Regions from separate parts of the Luteimonas dalianensis genome, predicted to be linked through region 1. Evidence: riboswitches for the same ligand, from Rfam matches in the RefSeq annotation. Region 1 holds a riboswitch; the other holds the start of a gene.

Region 1 (7,329 bases):
AGGCCGTCGGCCAGCGGTGCCAGCCAGCCGCCGACGCCTTCCACCACCACCCGATCCACGCCTTCCGCGAGCCGCGCGTGGGCGGCCAGGAGTGTTTCCAGGTCGACTTCAACGCCAGCCTCGCGCGCGGCGAGCTGCGGAGCGGTCGGCGCCGGCAGTGCGAACGGGTTCACGTCCTCATAGGCCGGGCGCGGCTCGCTCGCCGCCTGCAGCATCAGCGCATCCTCGTTGCGCCAGCCATCGGGCGTGCCGTCGCAGCCGCTGGCCACCGGCTTCATGCCCACCGCGCGCAGGCCGCGGGCGCGCAGCGCGTGCAGCAGCGCGGCGGACGCCAGGGTCTTGCCGACGCCGGTGTCGGTGCCGGTCACGAACAGCGAAGCCGCGCTCACCGCCCTGCCCCGCCCGCGCATCCCCGCCGTGCTTGAACCCTTCCCACCGCCATTGCGCTGCCCATATGCCTTCGACCCTGCTTGCTACACTGGCCACATGTTCGCATCGCAAGCCCTCTACGGGGACAAGCCCGGCCAGTACGACCAGCTGGATGCACAGGCCCGCGCGCTGCTGGCCGGCGAATCCGACCGCATCGCCAACGCCGCCAACCTGTCCGCGCTGGTCTTCCACGCCCTGCCCGACCTGAACTGGGCCGGCTTCTATTTCTACGACGGCACCGAGCTGGTGGTCGGCCCGTTCCAGGGCCAGCCGGCCTGCGTGCGCATCCCGCTCGATCGCGGCGTGTGCGGCGCGGCGGCCAGCACCCGCACCACCCAGCGGGTGGAGGACGTCAACGCCTTCCCCGGCCACATCGCCTGCGACGCCGCCTCGCGCTCGGAGCTGGTGGTGCCGCTGGTGGATGCCGACGGCAGCCTGGTGGGCGTGTTCGACATCGACAGCCCGCTGCCGGGCCGGTTCGACGAAGACGACCAGGCGGGCCTGGAGCGCATCGCCGCCACCTTCATGGAGTCGCTGCGATGAGCGAAGACAAGCTGCGCAACATCGGCCCCAAGTCCGCCGCCTGGCTGCGCCAGGTGGGGCTGCACACCCGCGCCGACCTGGAGGCCGCCGGCCCGGTGGACGCCTACATGCGGGTGCGCCGCGCCGGCTTCCGGCCCAGCCTCAACCTGCTCTACGCGCTGGAAGGCGCGCTCAACGACTGCCACTGGCAGGACGTGCCGGACACCCGCCGCAAGCAACTGGTGGAAGCGGCCGAGGCGGCCATCGCCGAGCTGCCGCTGCCGCGCGGCCAGCAGGAGGCCGGCCCGGTGCGCACCACCATCATGCAGCCCGACCCGGACGGCGACGACTCCCTGTAGGCGCGTGCCTTTGCGCGCACGGGGCGCGCTCCTAGCCGGACGCAAGCACCAGCGCGAGCAGCAGCATCGTTTCCATCACCTCGATGCTGGCCCCCAGGCAATCGCCGGAGATGCCGCCCAGCCGGCGCTTCCAGTACACGCCGACCAGCGGCACCAGCACCAGCGCGGCCAGCAGCGGCGGCGCCGCGAGCAGGCTCAGCGCCGCCAGCGCCACCGCCCACAGCCACACCGCGCGCATGCCCAGCTTCCACGAGAAGCGCTCGGCCATCCCCGCATGCTGGATTGGCGGCAGGCGTCGGCTCCACCACAACGTGCCCCAGCGCGCCCAGGCCGGCAGTAGCACGATGCCGGCCCACCAGGTGGATCCGGCCAGCTCGGCCAGCAGCACCAGCTTGAGCAGCAGCTGCACGATGAGCACCACCACGCCGAACGCGCCCACGTGCGGATCCTTGAGCACGGCCAGGAAGCGATCGGGATCCCGGTGCGCCGCGCCCATGGCGTCGGCCACGTCGCTCAGGCCGTCCAGGTGCAGCGCCCCGGTCACCCAGGTCCACAGCGCCATGGCCAGCACCGCCGCCAGCCAGGGACGATCGCCCAGCCCCCACAGCACCAGCGCCAGCAGCAGGCCGATCACGATGCCGACCAGCGGGTGGTAGACGGCCGAACGGGTCAGGTCGTCATCGCGGAAGTCGTGCACCTGCGGCGTCGGCAACCGGGTCAGGAACTGGAAGGCGAGGATCAGGCGGCGCAGGCTCATGGCTGGGACAGCTCCAGCAGTTCGCCCCACAGCCTGCCTTCCCCGTCCTCTCCCAGCCGCAGCCGCAGCCGCGTGCCGTAGTCGATGCGCAGCGCCCACAGCGCCGCCAGCGGCAGGCCGCAGGCCTGCGTCAGCGCCATGCGCAGCGCGCCGGCGTGGCTGACCACGAGCACCGGGCCATCGCCATCGGCGCCATGGGCCAGCAGCGCGCGCAGCCCGTCCGCGATGCGCTTGCCGAAAATCCCCCAGTCCTCGCCGCCCGGCGGCGGGTGGCGCAGCGGATCGGCATGGAAGGCGGCGACGGCCTCGGCCGGCAGCTCATCGCCGCGCCGGCCGTCCCAGCCGCCGAAGTCGAACTCGGCCCAGCGCGGGTCGATGGTGACCCCGATCCCCTGCGGCGCGGCCAGCGCCAGCGCGGTGTCGTGCGCCCGGCGCAGCGGCGAGGTGACCGCGCGCGCCCAGCCTATGCCGGCGTGGCGGCTGGCCAATGCATCCGCAACGCCCGCCAGCAGCGGCGGATCGCTCCGTCCGTCCATGCGGCCGCGGCGCCCGGTATCCGCATGGCGCACCAGATCCAGGATCACGCCGGCGTTGCCCCCGCCACCGCGGCATCCTCGAAGGTCGCCATGTCGTTGTGCAGGGCGCAGGCCAGCCGCAGCAGCGGCAGCGCCAGGGCGGCGCCGGAGGCCTCGCCCAGGCGCAGATCCAGCCGCAGCAGCGGTTCCGCATCGAGCGCTTCGAGCAGGCGGGCGTGGCCGCGCTCGGCCGAGCAGTGCGAGAACAGCAGCCAGTCGCGCACGCCCGGGTTGATGCGCACCGCCGCCAGCGCTGCGGCGGAAACGATGAAACCATCCACCAGCACCGGTACCCCGCGGCGGGCGGCAGCGATCATGGCCCCGGCCAGCGCGGCGATCTCCAGCCCGCCGACGCGGCGCAGGGCTTCCAGCGCGGGCTGCGGCGCCGCCGCAACCGCATCGCGGTGCAGGTTCATGGCACGCTCCACCACGGCCTGCTTGAGCGCAATGCGGGCCTCGTCCAGGCCGGTGCCGGCGCCCACCAAGTCCGCCGGCGGCAGGTCGCCCAGCATGCAGGCCAGCGCGCTGGCGGCGGTGGTATTGCCGATGCCCATCTCGCCGGGCAGCAGCAGGTCTGCGCCCGCATCGGCCTCCTCCACCGCGCGGCGGCCGGCGTCCAGGGCATGGGCCACCTCGGCGGCGGACATCGCCGCCTCCACGCCCAGGTCGCGGGTGCCGCGGCAGGGCTTGTCCACGACCGCGCCGGCCACGGCGCCGTCCGCCAGCGTGCCCACGTCGCGCAGGTGCAGCGGCAGGCCCAGCTCGCGCGCCAGCACCGAGATCGCCGCGCCGCCCGCGGCGAAGTTCGCCAGCATCTGCACCGTGACCTCGGCCGGGAACGCCGACACCCCCTGCGCGACCACGCCGTGGTCGCCGGCGAACAGCAGCACCGGAACCACCTGGGCGCGGGGCCGGTCGCGGGCCTGCAGGGCGGCCAGCTCGATGGCCAGGGTCTCCAGCCGGCCGAGGGCGCCGGGCGGCTTGGTCAGCTGCTGCTGGCGCGCCCGCGCCCGGTCGGCATGCCCGATCGACGGCGTCCTGCACGCCTGGCTCCACCACCCCTGTTCCATCTGTCCGGCATCCAGTGAAAAGGCGGCATTCTATCGGCTGGCGGCCTCCGACAGCCGCGCACCGGCTTTGGCGCACGCGGCGGCAATGGCTTAAACTGCGCCGACTTTCTGGTGACCCGAGGGGATTCCCCCAAGGGTTGAAACGGGAAGCCGGTGACCTTCCGCCCGCCGCCACGGCGGGGAAGCATTCCGGCGCTGCCCCCGCAACGGTAAGCGTGGAACACCCCCGGCAAACCGCCACTGTGCATCGCACGGGAAGGCGCCGGGGCCGGAGCAGCCGCATCGCTCCTCCCGCAAGCCCGGAGACCGGCCAGGGAGAAGACTGGTTGCGATGCGGAGGGCATTGCGGCGGCAGCGCGCGCCATGCCCGGCACGTCCCTACCGTCGCCCCCATGCATCCAGCCCCACACCGTTACGGTCGCGCGGGCGTGCGCGATGCATGGAGAACCCGATGAAAGCGCAGCACCAGATCCTCACCCTGGCAGTGGCCCTGGCCCTGTCCCCGGCCGCCGCGGCCAGCAGCCTGATCCAGGCCACCGACCTGGACGAAGTGGTCGTCACCGGCACCCGCACCGAGGTGCTGCTCACCGACAGCCTGGTACCGGCGCAGGTCATCGACCGCGAGGAGATCGAACGCACCCAGGCCACCGACCTGGTCGGCCTGCTGCGCGGACGCGCCGGCGTGGACATCAGCAACCAGGGCGGCCGTGGCAAGCTCAGCAGCCTGTTCCTGCGCGGCGCGGAGTCCGACCACGTGCTGGTCCTGGTCGACGGGATCAAGATCGGCTCGGCCACCTCGGGCATGGCGGCCTTCCAGGATCTCGCGCTGTCGCAGATCGAGCGCATCGAGATCGTGCGCGGCCCGCGCTCGAGCCTTTACGGCGCCGAGGCGATCGGCGGCGTCATCCAGATCTTCACCCGCGGCGACGACGCCGAAGGCTTCGCCCCGCACCTGTCCCTCGGCGCGGGCAGCAACGCCACCCGCGAGGTCAGCGGCGGATTCAACTACCGCGGCCAGCGCGGCTGGCTGGGCGCCCATGGCGGCTACCAGCGCACCGACGGCTTCAATGCCTGCCGCGGCTCGGCCGAGCTGTTCGCCGGCTGCTGGACGGACGAGCCCGACGACGACGGCTACCGTAGCGTGTCGATGAACGTGCGCGGCGGCATGCAGCTGACCGAAGCGCTGGCCCTGGAAGGCAGCTTCCTCGACATCGCCGGCGAGAACGAATACGACGGCACCTGGACCAACCGCTCCAAAACCCGGCAGCAGGTGTCCGGAGCCACCCTGGAGTACGCGCCGCAAGACGGCCGCCTTGCGCTCAAGGCCGCGGTCGGCCGCAGCAAGGACCGCTCCAACGACTACCACGAAGACGTGCACATGAGCACCTTCGAGACCCGCCGCGACAGCGCCTCGGTGCAGGCCGACGTGCGCCTGGCGCCGGCGCACCTGCTCAGCCTGGGCGTGGACTGGAGCAACGACGTCCTCGACAGCACCACCGCCTACAGCGCCGACGAGCGCGACAACACCGGCGTGTTCGTCGGCTACGACGGCGGCGCCGGCCGCCAGCGCTGGCAGGCCAGCCTGCGCCACGACGACAACGAGCAGTTCGGCAGCCACACCACCGGCAGCCTCGGCTGGGGCCTGTCGTTCGACAGCGGCCTGCGCCTGAATGCCACCGTCGGCACCGGTTTCAAGGCGCCGACCTTCAACGACCTGTACTACCCGGGTTCGGAGAGCCCGTGGCTGCAGCCGGAGAAGTCCACCAGCCTGAACCTGGGCGTGTCTCAGGCCACCGAGGACTTCAGCTGGTCGTTCAACCTCTACGAGAGCCGGATCGACAACCTGATCGTGTTCACCTACGAGCCGCCGACCTTCCAGGGCGTGGGCGCGAACGTGGACGAAGCCCGCATCCGCGGCGCCGAGGCGACCTTCGGCACCTCGTTCGCCGGCTTCGACCTGTCCACCCAGCTCAGCTATACGGATCCGCGCGATCGCAGCGGCGGCTTCAACGACGACAACCTGCTGGCCCGCCGCGCGCGCGCCAGCGGCCGCATCGACCTGGATCGCGGCTTCGGCCCGGTGCGCGCCGGCATCACCGTGCAGGGCGCCGGCAGCCGCTACGACGACGCCGCCAACAGCGTGCGCCTGGGCGGCTACGCCACCGCCGACCTGCGCCTGGAGTACGCCTTCCACCGCGACTGGACGCTGCTGGCGCGGGCCGGCAACGTCTTCGACCGCGACTACGAAACCATCGCCTGGTACAACCAGCCCGGCCGCGAGTACGGCCTGACCCTGCGCTGGCGCCCCGCCCCCTGACGCCGGACACCCCCGCTGTAGGAGCGCGCATGGCGCGCTCCTACATGTCGAGGGTGAGGAGATCCTGGAAGCGGTCGATGACGGCCAGGGCGCCGGCGGCGCGCAGGTCGAAGCCGCGGGCGTAGCCGTAGCTGACCAGCACCACCGGCATCCCGGCCGCCTGTCCGGCCAGGAAGTCGGTCTGCGAATCGCCGACCATCAGGCAGCGGCCGGGTTCTACCCGCATCCGTTCGGCCAGGTGCAGCAGCGGGCGCGGATGCGGCTTGCGCTCGGGCAGCGTGCCGGCACCCACCACGCCGGCAAAGCGGCCGGCGATGCCCATGTGTTCGAGCATCGGCGCCACGAAGCGCTCCGGCTTGTTGGTGCACACCGCCATCGACACGCCGCGCCTGTCGAGCTCGGCCAGGGTTTCGGCCACGCCGGGATACAGCCGCGGGCTGCGCAGCAGGCAGTCGCCATAGTGGAGCATGAAGCGCTCCATCAGCACTTCCGCACTGGCGCTGCTGCCGAAGTGCTCCAGCGCGGTTTCCAGCAGCATCCGCGAGCCCTCGCCAATCCAGCTGCGCACCAGCGCCTCGTCGGCCGGGCCCAGGCCCTGCTCGGCGAGCATGCGGTTGACCGCCTCGGCGATGTCGGAAGCGCTGTCGACGAGGGTGCCGTCGAGGTCGAACAGGACGGCGGAAAACGGAAACGGCACGGCTCACTCCGGAAAGGCGGGCCTCCTATTGTAGAAAGTGCGTCCTACATGAAGAGGGCGGGCTGGGTGGGGATTTCTTCGCGGTCACGGAAGCCGGACAGGCCGACGCCGGCGAGCCGGTAGCGGGTGTCCGGCGGCAGCCCCACCCGCTCGCGCAGGGCCAGTGCGATCGCGGCCAGTTCGGCCGCCGACGCGGGTGGAACTTCGGGCGTGTGGCTGCGGGTGAGGATGCGGAAGCGGTCGGTCTTGAGCTTGAGCACCACCGTGCGGGGCACGCGCTCGGTCTTGCGGGTGGCGGCCCAGGTCTTGTCGGCCAGCGCGCGGATCACCTCCTCCAGCGCCTCCAGCGGCAGGTCGGTCTCGAAGGTGTCCTCCGAGGAGATCGACTGCACCGGCTGGTGCGGCTGCACCGGACGCTCGTCGATGCCGCGCGCGCGCTCATGCAGGCGCAGGCCGAAGCTTCCGAAATGCGCCTGCAGCTCCTCGCGCGGAATCTGCCGCAGCTCGCCCACCGTGCGCACGCCCAGCCCCTCCAGCCGGCCCTGCATCACCTTGCCCACGCCCGGTATCTTCGCCACCGGCAGCGGCGTCAGGAAGGCCTCC
Region 2 (7,329 bases), on a different contig from region 1:
CTGGCGCACGCTCGCGAACTGGTCGACCTTGTACGCGCCCTTCTCGTAGTACGGCCAGGTCTCCAGCGACAGCCCCGGCGCGGCCACCGGGCGGCGGTAGTCCTTCTTCTCCTCGTAGTAGAAGGCCGAGTAGATCGGGTCGATGGACGCGGTGCTGCCGGCGATCTGCGCGGTCGACATGTTCGGCGCCACCGCCAGCAGCCAGCCGTTGCGCAGGCCGTTGACCGCCACCTGCGCGGACAGATCCAGCCACCGGGTGCTGTTGTAGTCGCGGTCGCGGAAGTAGCTGCCGTTGTGCCAGTCGCTGCCGGCAAACGCGGGATAGCTGCCCTTCTCCTTGGCCAGCTCCATGCTCGCCTGCACGGTGAGGAAGTTGATGCGCTCGTACAGTGCGTCGCTGTAGTCCTCGGCCCCGGGCGTGTCCCAGTGGATGCCCTTGAGCGCCAGCAGGTGGTGCCAGCCGAAGGTGCCCAGGCCGATCGCCCGGTACTTGCGGTTGGTGATCGTCGCCTGCGGCACCGGCAGCAGGTTCAGGTCGATCACGTTGTCGAGCATCCGCACCTGGATCGGCACCAGGCGTTCGAGCACGTCGGTGATCAGGTCGCCCTGGCCGTCCTGCGGCACGATCGCCCGGCCGAGGTTGATCGAGGACAGGTTGCAGACCACGAAATCCCCGGCCTGCTTCGTGGTCACGATCTGGTTGCCGCTGATGATCTCCTGCATGAGCTTCGTCGGGCTCATGTTCTGCAGGATCTCGGTGCACAGGTTGGACGAATACACCATGCCCGCGTGCTTGTTCGGGTTCTTCCGGTTGACCTCGTCGCGGTAGAACATGAAGGGGTTGCCGGTCTCCAGCTGGCTGACCATCAGCCGCTTGAAGATGTCGATCGCCTTGACCGTCCTGCGGCTGATGCGCTCGTCGGCCACCACCTCCTCGTACTTCTTCCGGAACGTGCCTTCGCCCTTCTTCTCGTCGAAGAAGTCCTGCAGGTACCAGCCCTTGATCCGGTGCACCTCGTGCGGGTCGAACAGGTACCAGTCGCCGCGCCGCTCCACCGCCTCCATGAAGATGTCCGGGATGCAGACCGAGGTGAACACGTCGTGCGCGCGCAGGCGCTGGTCGCCGTTGTTCAGGCGCAGGTCGAGGAAGGCCTCGATGTCGCGGTGCCAGACATCCAGGTACACGGCCACCGCGCCCTTGCGCTGGCCGAGCTGGTCGACCGACACGGCGGTGTTGTTGAGCTGCTTGATCCACGGCACCACGCCGCCGGACGAGTTCGGCACGCCGCGAATCGCCGAGCCCGAGGCGCGCACGTAGCCCATGTAGGCGCCCACGCCGCCGCCGCCCTTGGACACGCGCGCGATGTCGGTGTTGGAGTCGTAGATGCCCTGCAGCGAATCGTCCACCGTGTCGATGAAGCAGCTCGACAGCTGGCCGCCGGTCTTGCCGGCGTTCTGCAGCGTCGGCGTGGCGACCGTCATGTACAGGTTCGACAGCGCCCAGTAGGCCTCGCCGACCAGCTGCATGCGCCGCTCTCGGGGCTTTTCATCCTGCATCAGGTACAGCGCGATCGTCAGCCAGCGCTCCTGCGGCAGTTCGTACACCTCGCGCGAGGTGTCGGTGGCCAGGTAGCGGGTGGCCAGCAGGTACAGGCCGTTGTAGTTGAACAGCCGGTCGCGCTCGGGCTCGATCATCTTCCCGGCCTCGACCAGCTCCTCCTTGGAGTAGGCGCGCAGGATGTCGTTGGAATACACGTTTCGGTCGGCCAGGCTTTCCTGCAGGCCGACGTAGGAGCCGTACTTCTGCTCGGTGTCGTAGAAGCGGTTGCGGCTGGCGCGCTTGTACAGGCGGTGCAGGTAGATGCGCGCGGCGAACAGCTCCCACTCCGGCGCGGCCACGTCCACCCGCGCCTCGGCCTCGCGGATCAGGTGGTCGACCAGGTCGTCGGCGTTGACCGCCTGCTTGCGCTCCACGAAGCCGAACACGCTCTGCTTGTAGTCGGCGATTTCAAGCTGCGGGAACTCGGCGTGGACGCGGTCGATGGCGCGCTCCAGGCGCGCACGCTCGTAGGGCATGCGGCGGTTGCCGGCCTCCTTGGTGATCCAGGTGGCGACGTTGGCATCGGCGGGCGGGGCGGTGTCGATAGGCATGGACTGGGCAGTGGGTGGAGAGGGAACGCTGTCCCCGGAATCGGAAGCAGCCGGCCGGGCGGCACGGGGCGTGGACGCATCCGGGGCGGGGGCGTCCGGCGTCAGCGTCCGGGGCGTGTCTGGCGCGGTGGCGGTGGTGTCGTGGCTGCTCATGGTTCCTCCCGGATCGGTTGCGCACGCTCGCCCGTCCCCGGCAGGCGATGAAGGCACGGGCGCGCGCCGACGCGGGGCGTCGTCGCGGCCTCGCCCCCTCGGGCGGGCGGATTCGTCACAGGATGGAATAGCGGCGTCGCACCGGCGGCGACTGCGCTCCGTGCCGGAGGCGGCCCCGCGTGCTTCGCCAGCCATCTCCCCCCGGAGATTCCGCAGCCGGCACCGCGCGGCGTGCATGCGCGCGGCTGTCGGCAGGTCTTCGGGCTCATGGGCACGGAGACTTGCGTCTCCACCTTGTCCGCCGCTTCCCGGAGCCGTGGTGGCTCCAGTGCTTCGTGGCGGGGTCGTTCCCAGTTACCGCTGCGGGGCAGCGCCGGAATGGCCGATCCTGGATGGAACGGCGTCACCGGCTTCCCTTTTCATCCGGTGGGTAGCGCCCGCCGGAACCGACAGGCACAACATATCGTGGCAACAGATTTTGTCAACGCAAAATGTTGTGGAACATCCGCAGGCTCGGGTTCCACGGCCGTTCCCCCGGCTCAGGGCCGGTGCGGGCTGGCCAGGTACTCCGCGCTGCGCATCTCGATCAGCCGCGAGGCGGTGCGCTCGAACTCGCCGGTCAGGCGTTCCCCGGCGTACAGCGCCACCGGCTCGGTCGCGGCGGTGCACACCAGGTTGACGTTGCGGTCGTAGAGCTCGTCGACCAGGGTGACGAAGCGGCGGGCGGCGTCGTTGCGCAGGTCGTCCAGCACCGGGATGCCGCCCAGCAGCAGGGTGTGGAACTCGCGCGCGATCTCGATGTAGTCGCCGGAGCCGCGCGGGCCCTCGCACAGGGCGTCGAAGTCGAACCAGGCCATGCCGGGGCAGCGCGCACGCACCGCGATGCGCCGTCCCTCCAGCACGATGCCCGCGCCGCGGTGGCCGTCGTCGCCGCCCAGCGCGTGCCAGCGCTGCTCCAGCCAGGCGTCGGCGCCGTCGTCCAGCGGCGTGCGGTAGACCGGCGAGCGGGTCAGCGCGCGCAGGCGGTAGTCGGTGTCGCTGTCGATGCGCAGTACGCTGCAGTGCCGCTGGATCAGGTCGATCGCCGGCAGGAAGCGCGCGCGCTGCAGGCCGTCGCGGTACAGGTCGGGCGGATCCACGTTGGAGGTGGTCACCAGCACGATGCCCTCGTCGAACATGCACTCCAGCAGCCGCGCCAGGATCATCGCGTCGCCAATGTCACCGACGAAGAACTCGTCCAGCACCAGCACCCGCAGCCCGGCCCGGCGCCAGCCGCGCACGATCAGCGCCAGCCGGTCGCGCTCGCCGCCGTGGGCCTGGAGCTGGTCGTGCACCTGGCGCATGAAACGGTGGAAGTGGGTGCGGTACTTGCCGTCCCCGCCCGCGCCGCCCGCCAGGTCGCTGCCCTTGAGCGTGCGCAGCGGCAGGCCGTCGTGGAACAGGTCGATCAGGAAGGTCTTGCCGCGGCCCACGCCGCCCCACAGGTACAGGCCGTCGATGGCGGGCGCGGGGTCCGCGCCGCGCAGGCGCTGCAGCAGCCCGCGGCGCTCGGGCGGTCGCGACAGCCCGGCGTGGATGCGATCCAGTTCCACCAGCACCGCGCGCTGGGCGGCATCGTCCAGCCACTCGCCCGCCGCCACGCCGGCGGCGTAGGCCTGCGAAGGCGCCGCCGTCCGGGTTTGCTCAGGCATCCGCGGCGGGCAGGTACTGGCGCACGCCGTTCTTGATCGCCCCGCGCAGATCCATCAGCTTGCGGTGGAAGAAGTGGCCGCTGTCGGGGATGCGCACCAGCTCGGCCCGGGCGTCGGCCCGATCCAGCCAGTCGTACACCGCCTGCGGATCGACGATCTCGTCCTCCTCGCCCTGGATCACCAGCCAGGGGAAGTCGGGCAGCTGGATGGAGTCGAAGTCCCAGCGCCCGGCCGGGGGGGCGATCGAAATCAGCATCCCCGGCTCGATGCCGGCCGAGGCCGCCAGGCTGACGTAGGCGCCGAAGCTGAAGCCGGCCAGCCACAGCCGCTGCCCGGAGCGCTGCGCGCGCACCCAGGCGGCCACCGCGCGCAGATCCTCGACCTCGCCGCGGCCCTCGTCGAACTCGCCGTCCGAGGCGCCGGTGCCGCGGAAGTTGAAGCGCACCGTGGTCACGCCCAGCTCGCGCAGCGAGCGGCCGGCCATGGTCACGACCTTGTTGTGCATGGTGCCGCCCTCGGTGGGCAGCGGATGGCAGATGATCGCCACCAGCGGCAACGCCGCCACGTCGTCATCGGGAAAGTCGACCGCGACCTCGAGTCCGCCGGCCGGGCCGGGCAGGGTCAGGGTGGTCGATTCGGTGGGGAAAGTGGGGGTATCCATGGGGCGGCATGATAGGCGATCAGGCCTTTGCCAAGCGTTCATGTTCGGCGATCAGGGGCGGATTGAAGCCGATCAGGAGCGGATTATGGCCGGTTTTATGGCGCACGATGCCGGTGATTCGACGCCGTTGGCCGCATGATGGAGGAAGTTGTGGCGAGTGGATCCCGGCGCGGGACGCGCTAGCGGCCGGACAGGTCGAAGCCGAGCAGGATCGGATCGTGATCCGAGCTGCGCCAAGGGGTTTCCTGCGCGGCGCCGGCGCCGGCGCCGCGATAGCCGATGGCTGCCGGCTCATCGGCGTTGCTGTGCCAGACGCGCGCGCCGCGCAGGCGGTCGGCCAGAGCCGGGCTGAGCAGCGCGTGATCCAGGCGGCCGGCCTGGGCCGAGTACACGTAGGTGTGGACGTCATCGCGACCGGCGAGCGCATCCTGCCAGCCCGACTCGCGCAGCGTGCGCACGGGGTCTTCTTTGCCGTATGCGTTCAGATCGCCGACGATCGCCACAAGATCGCTGCCGCTTCCGGTGGGGTCGGTGGCGGCCCAGGCGCCGAGCCGCTGCGCCGCATCGGTTCGCAGCGCGTTCCAGCAGCCCTGGCCGTCGCCCTGGTCGCGGTCGGGGCCTTCGGCCTCGCTGCAGCCCTTGGACTTGAAGTGGTTGGCGATCACCGTGAACGCCGGGCCGTCGCCGGCCTGGAAGGCCTGCGCCAGCGGCACCCGGCTGCGGGTGCCGAACGGGCCGCCTTCCAGCACCGCCGCCTCGCCGACGGTGCGCAGCGCGGAGGTGCGATACAGCAGCGCCACCCGGATCGCGTCCCCGCCCGGCCCCTCGCCCGCGTCCACGAACGCCCAGTCCGGGCCCAGCGTCCGCGCCAGTCCGGCAATGCTCGAGTCCGGCCCGTAGCCGTCGTTCTCCAGCTCCATCGCCGCCACGATATCCGGCTCCAGCGCCAGCACCGTGGCCCGCAGGCGCGCCAGCTGCGCGGCCAGCTCGCCTGCCGTGCGGGCGCCGCGGGCGGTGGGGAAGCCGCCGCCGCGGCCGTCGCCGTTGAACAGGTTCTCCAGGTTCAGCACCGCGACGCGCACGTCGCCCGCCACCTCCGGCACCGCGGGCCGGGGCGCCGGCTGCAGCGTCGGCGCCTGCAGCAGCTGCAGGTGGAACCCGTGCTCGCGCCGCTCCACGAGCGCCTCGACCCCGGTCAGCACGCTGCCGGTGCGCAGGGACGGCGCGCCGGCCGGCTGGTGCCAGGGCGTGCCGTCGCCGGTGTCCAGCGCGGCGCCGCTGATGGTCACGCTGCGGCGCGCGTTGTCCGCGGCGACCGCCGATGCGTCCGGGCCGGGCGCGGCGACCTCGGTGGGCGTGGCCAGGCGGCCGTCGAAGCTCGCTACCAGTTCGCCGTCGCGGGCCAGGCGGTAATGTCCGCTGACCGTCAGCGGGGCGCTGATCCGTACCCGCCTGCCTTCCAGCTGCGCCCAGTCCTGCGGCGGCGCCGCCAGTTCGAGCGCATCGGGGCCGGTCGGCGGATGGACGCAGCCGGCCGCCAGCAGGGCGAGCGCCAGTGGCAGCGCCCACCGGCACGAAAACGCCGCCCGGAGGCGGCGCTTCATGGTCTTGCCCGGCGGCTGGCTACTGGAGGTTGTCAAGCATCCAGTCCACGGAGGCGATCACCTGCTCGTCGCTCAGCGCCGGGTTGCCGCCGCGCGCCGGCATGAAGCCGGTGGAGCCGGTGAAGCCCTCGATCGCGTGCGTGTAGAGCACGTCGTTGCCCTGGGCAATGCGCGAGGCCCAGTCGGCCTGGGTCAGCATGGGCGCGCCGGCGACGCCGGCGGTGTGGCAGCCCGCGCACAGGTTGCTGTAGATCTCGCCGCCGTCCAGGGTGCCGCCGTAGGCGACCTGCGAGGCGGCCTGGGCCTGGGCCGCAGCGGCTGCGGCGGCCTGCGCCGCGGCGCCGGTGGAACCGGCATAGACATCGGCCACCGGAGCGATGCGGTTGAGCTGGGCCTGGATGGCGGTCTGCGACTCCTGCGGCGGCACCGCCTTGTGCAGCGCTGCGGACAGCCAGATCAACCCGCCCGTCACCACGACCAGGAACAGGATCACCAGGGAGAATTTCTTCAGGAAGTCGAGATCGTAGTTGCGCACGGGGACACCCTTTGGCGTGGCCGCCCGGCCACAGCTGGGCCGGAAGTATAGAGCACGCGGGCGCAGCTTCGAAGGCCCGGCGGATGATGGATTCGCCGAGGCTCTGGTAAGGTGCCCGGTGAGCGGCCCCTTACCGACGCGTCATGCCCCGTGCGGGCTGGCTGCCTGCCAGGGATGAGGCGGGGCCATCTGCGGGGCCGACATGGCGGAAGGCAAGCTGGCGGCAATTGCCGCGGCGGTGCAGGGGATCCGCTGATCGCGGCGGGGCCGATCCACTGCGGTTACGGCGCAGTGTCCGGATCCAGTGGCGCCAGTTCGTAGGCGGTGCTTCGCCCACGCCCCCCGGTCTTTTGCAGCATGCCCAGCGCCACCAGTTCATTGATGTCGCGCAGCGCGGTGTCCGTCGAGCACTTGGCGATGCGCGCCCACTTGCCGGTCGTGAGCGGGCCATCGAAGCCATCGAGCAGGCGGTTGATCAGTTTGGCCTGCCGTGGATTCATCGGCCGGCCGGCCCAGTGCTGCCAGAAACGCGCC

The links. Region 1 has a riboswitch for cobalamin ahead of ACOZ90_RS07725 (TonB-dependent receptor domain-containing protein). Riboswitches for the same ligand answer to the same signal wherever they lie in the genome.
Region 2: linked by a shared signal. The riboswitch ahead of ACOZ90_RS03425 (ribonucleoside-diphosphate reductase subunit alpha) and the one ahead of ACOZ90_RS07725 (TonB-dependent receptor domain-containing protein) in region 1 are both predicted to bind cobalamin.

What each region holds. Positions count from the first base shown of each region.
Region 1 is NZ_JBMPPO010000004.1:237,571-244,899, forward strand. It holds gene bioD (dethiobiotin synthase) at 1-389, opposite strand, end outside; gene ACOZ90_RS07700 (GAF domain-containing protein) at 487-972, shown strand; gene ACOZ90_RS07705 (TfoX/Sxy family protein) at 969-1,310, shown strand; gene cobS (adenosylcobinamide-GDP ribazoletransferase) at 1,342-2,067, opposite strand; gene ACOZ90_RS07715 (histidine phosphatase family protein) at 2,064-2,651, opposite strand; gene cobT (nicotinate-nucleotide--dimethylbenzimidazole phosphoribosyltransferase) at 2,648-3,712, opposite strand; cobalamin riboswitch at 3,805-4,041, shown strand; gene ACOZ90_RS07725 (TonB-dependent receptor domain-containing protein) at 4,164-6,029, shown strand; gene gph (phosphoglycolate phosphatase) at 6,070-6,726, opposite strand; gene dinB (DNA polymerase IV) at 6,771-7,329, opposite strand, start outside.
Region 2 is NZ_JBMPPO010000002.1:260,856-268,184, forward strand. It holds gene ACOZ90_RS03425 (ribonucleoside-diphosphate reductase subunit alpha) at 1-2,304, opposite strand, end outside; cobalamin riboswitch at 2,538-2,770, opposite strand; gene zapE (cell division protein ZapE) at 2,844-3,995, opposite strand; gene ACOZ90_RS03435 (alpha/beta hydrolase) at 3,988-4,656, opposite strand; gene ACOZ90_RS03440 (ExeM/NucH family extracellular endonuclease) at 4,836-6,296, opposite strand; gene ACOZ90_RS03445 (c-type cytochrome) at 6,280-6,795, opposite strand; gene ACOZ90_RS03450 (Fic family protein) at 7,077-7,329, opposite strand, start outside.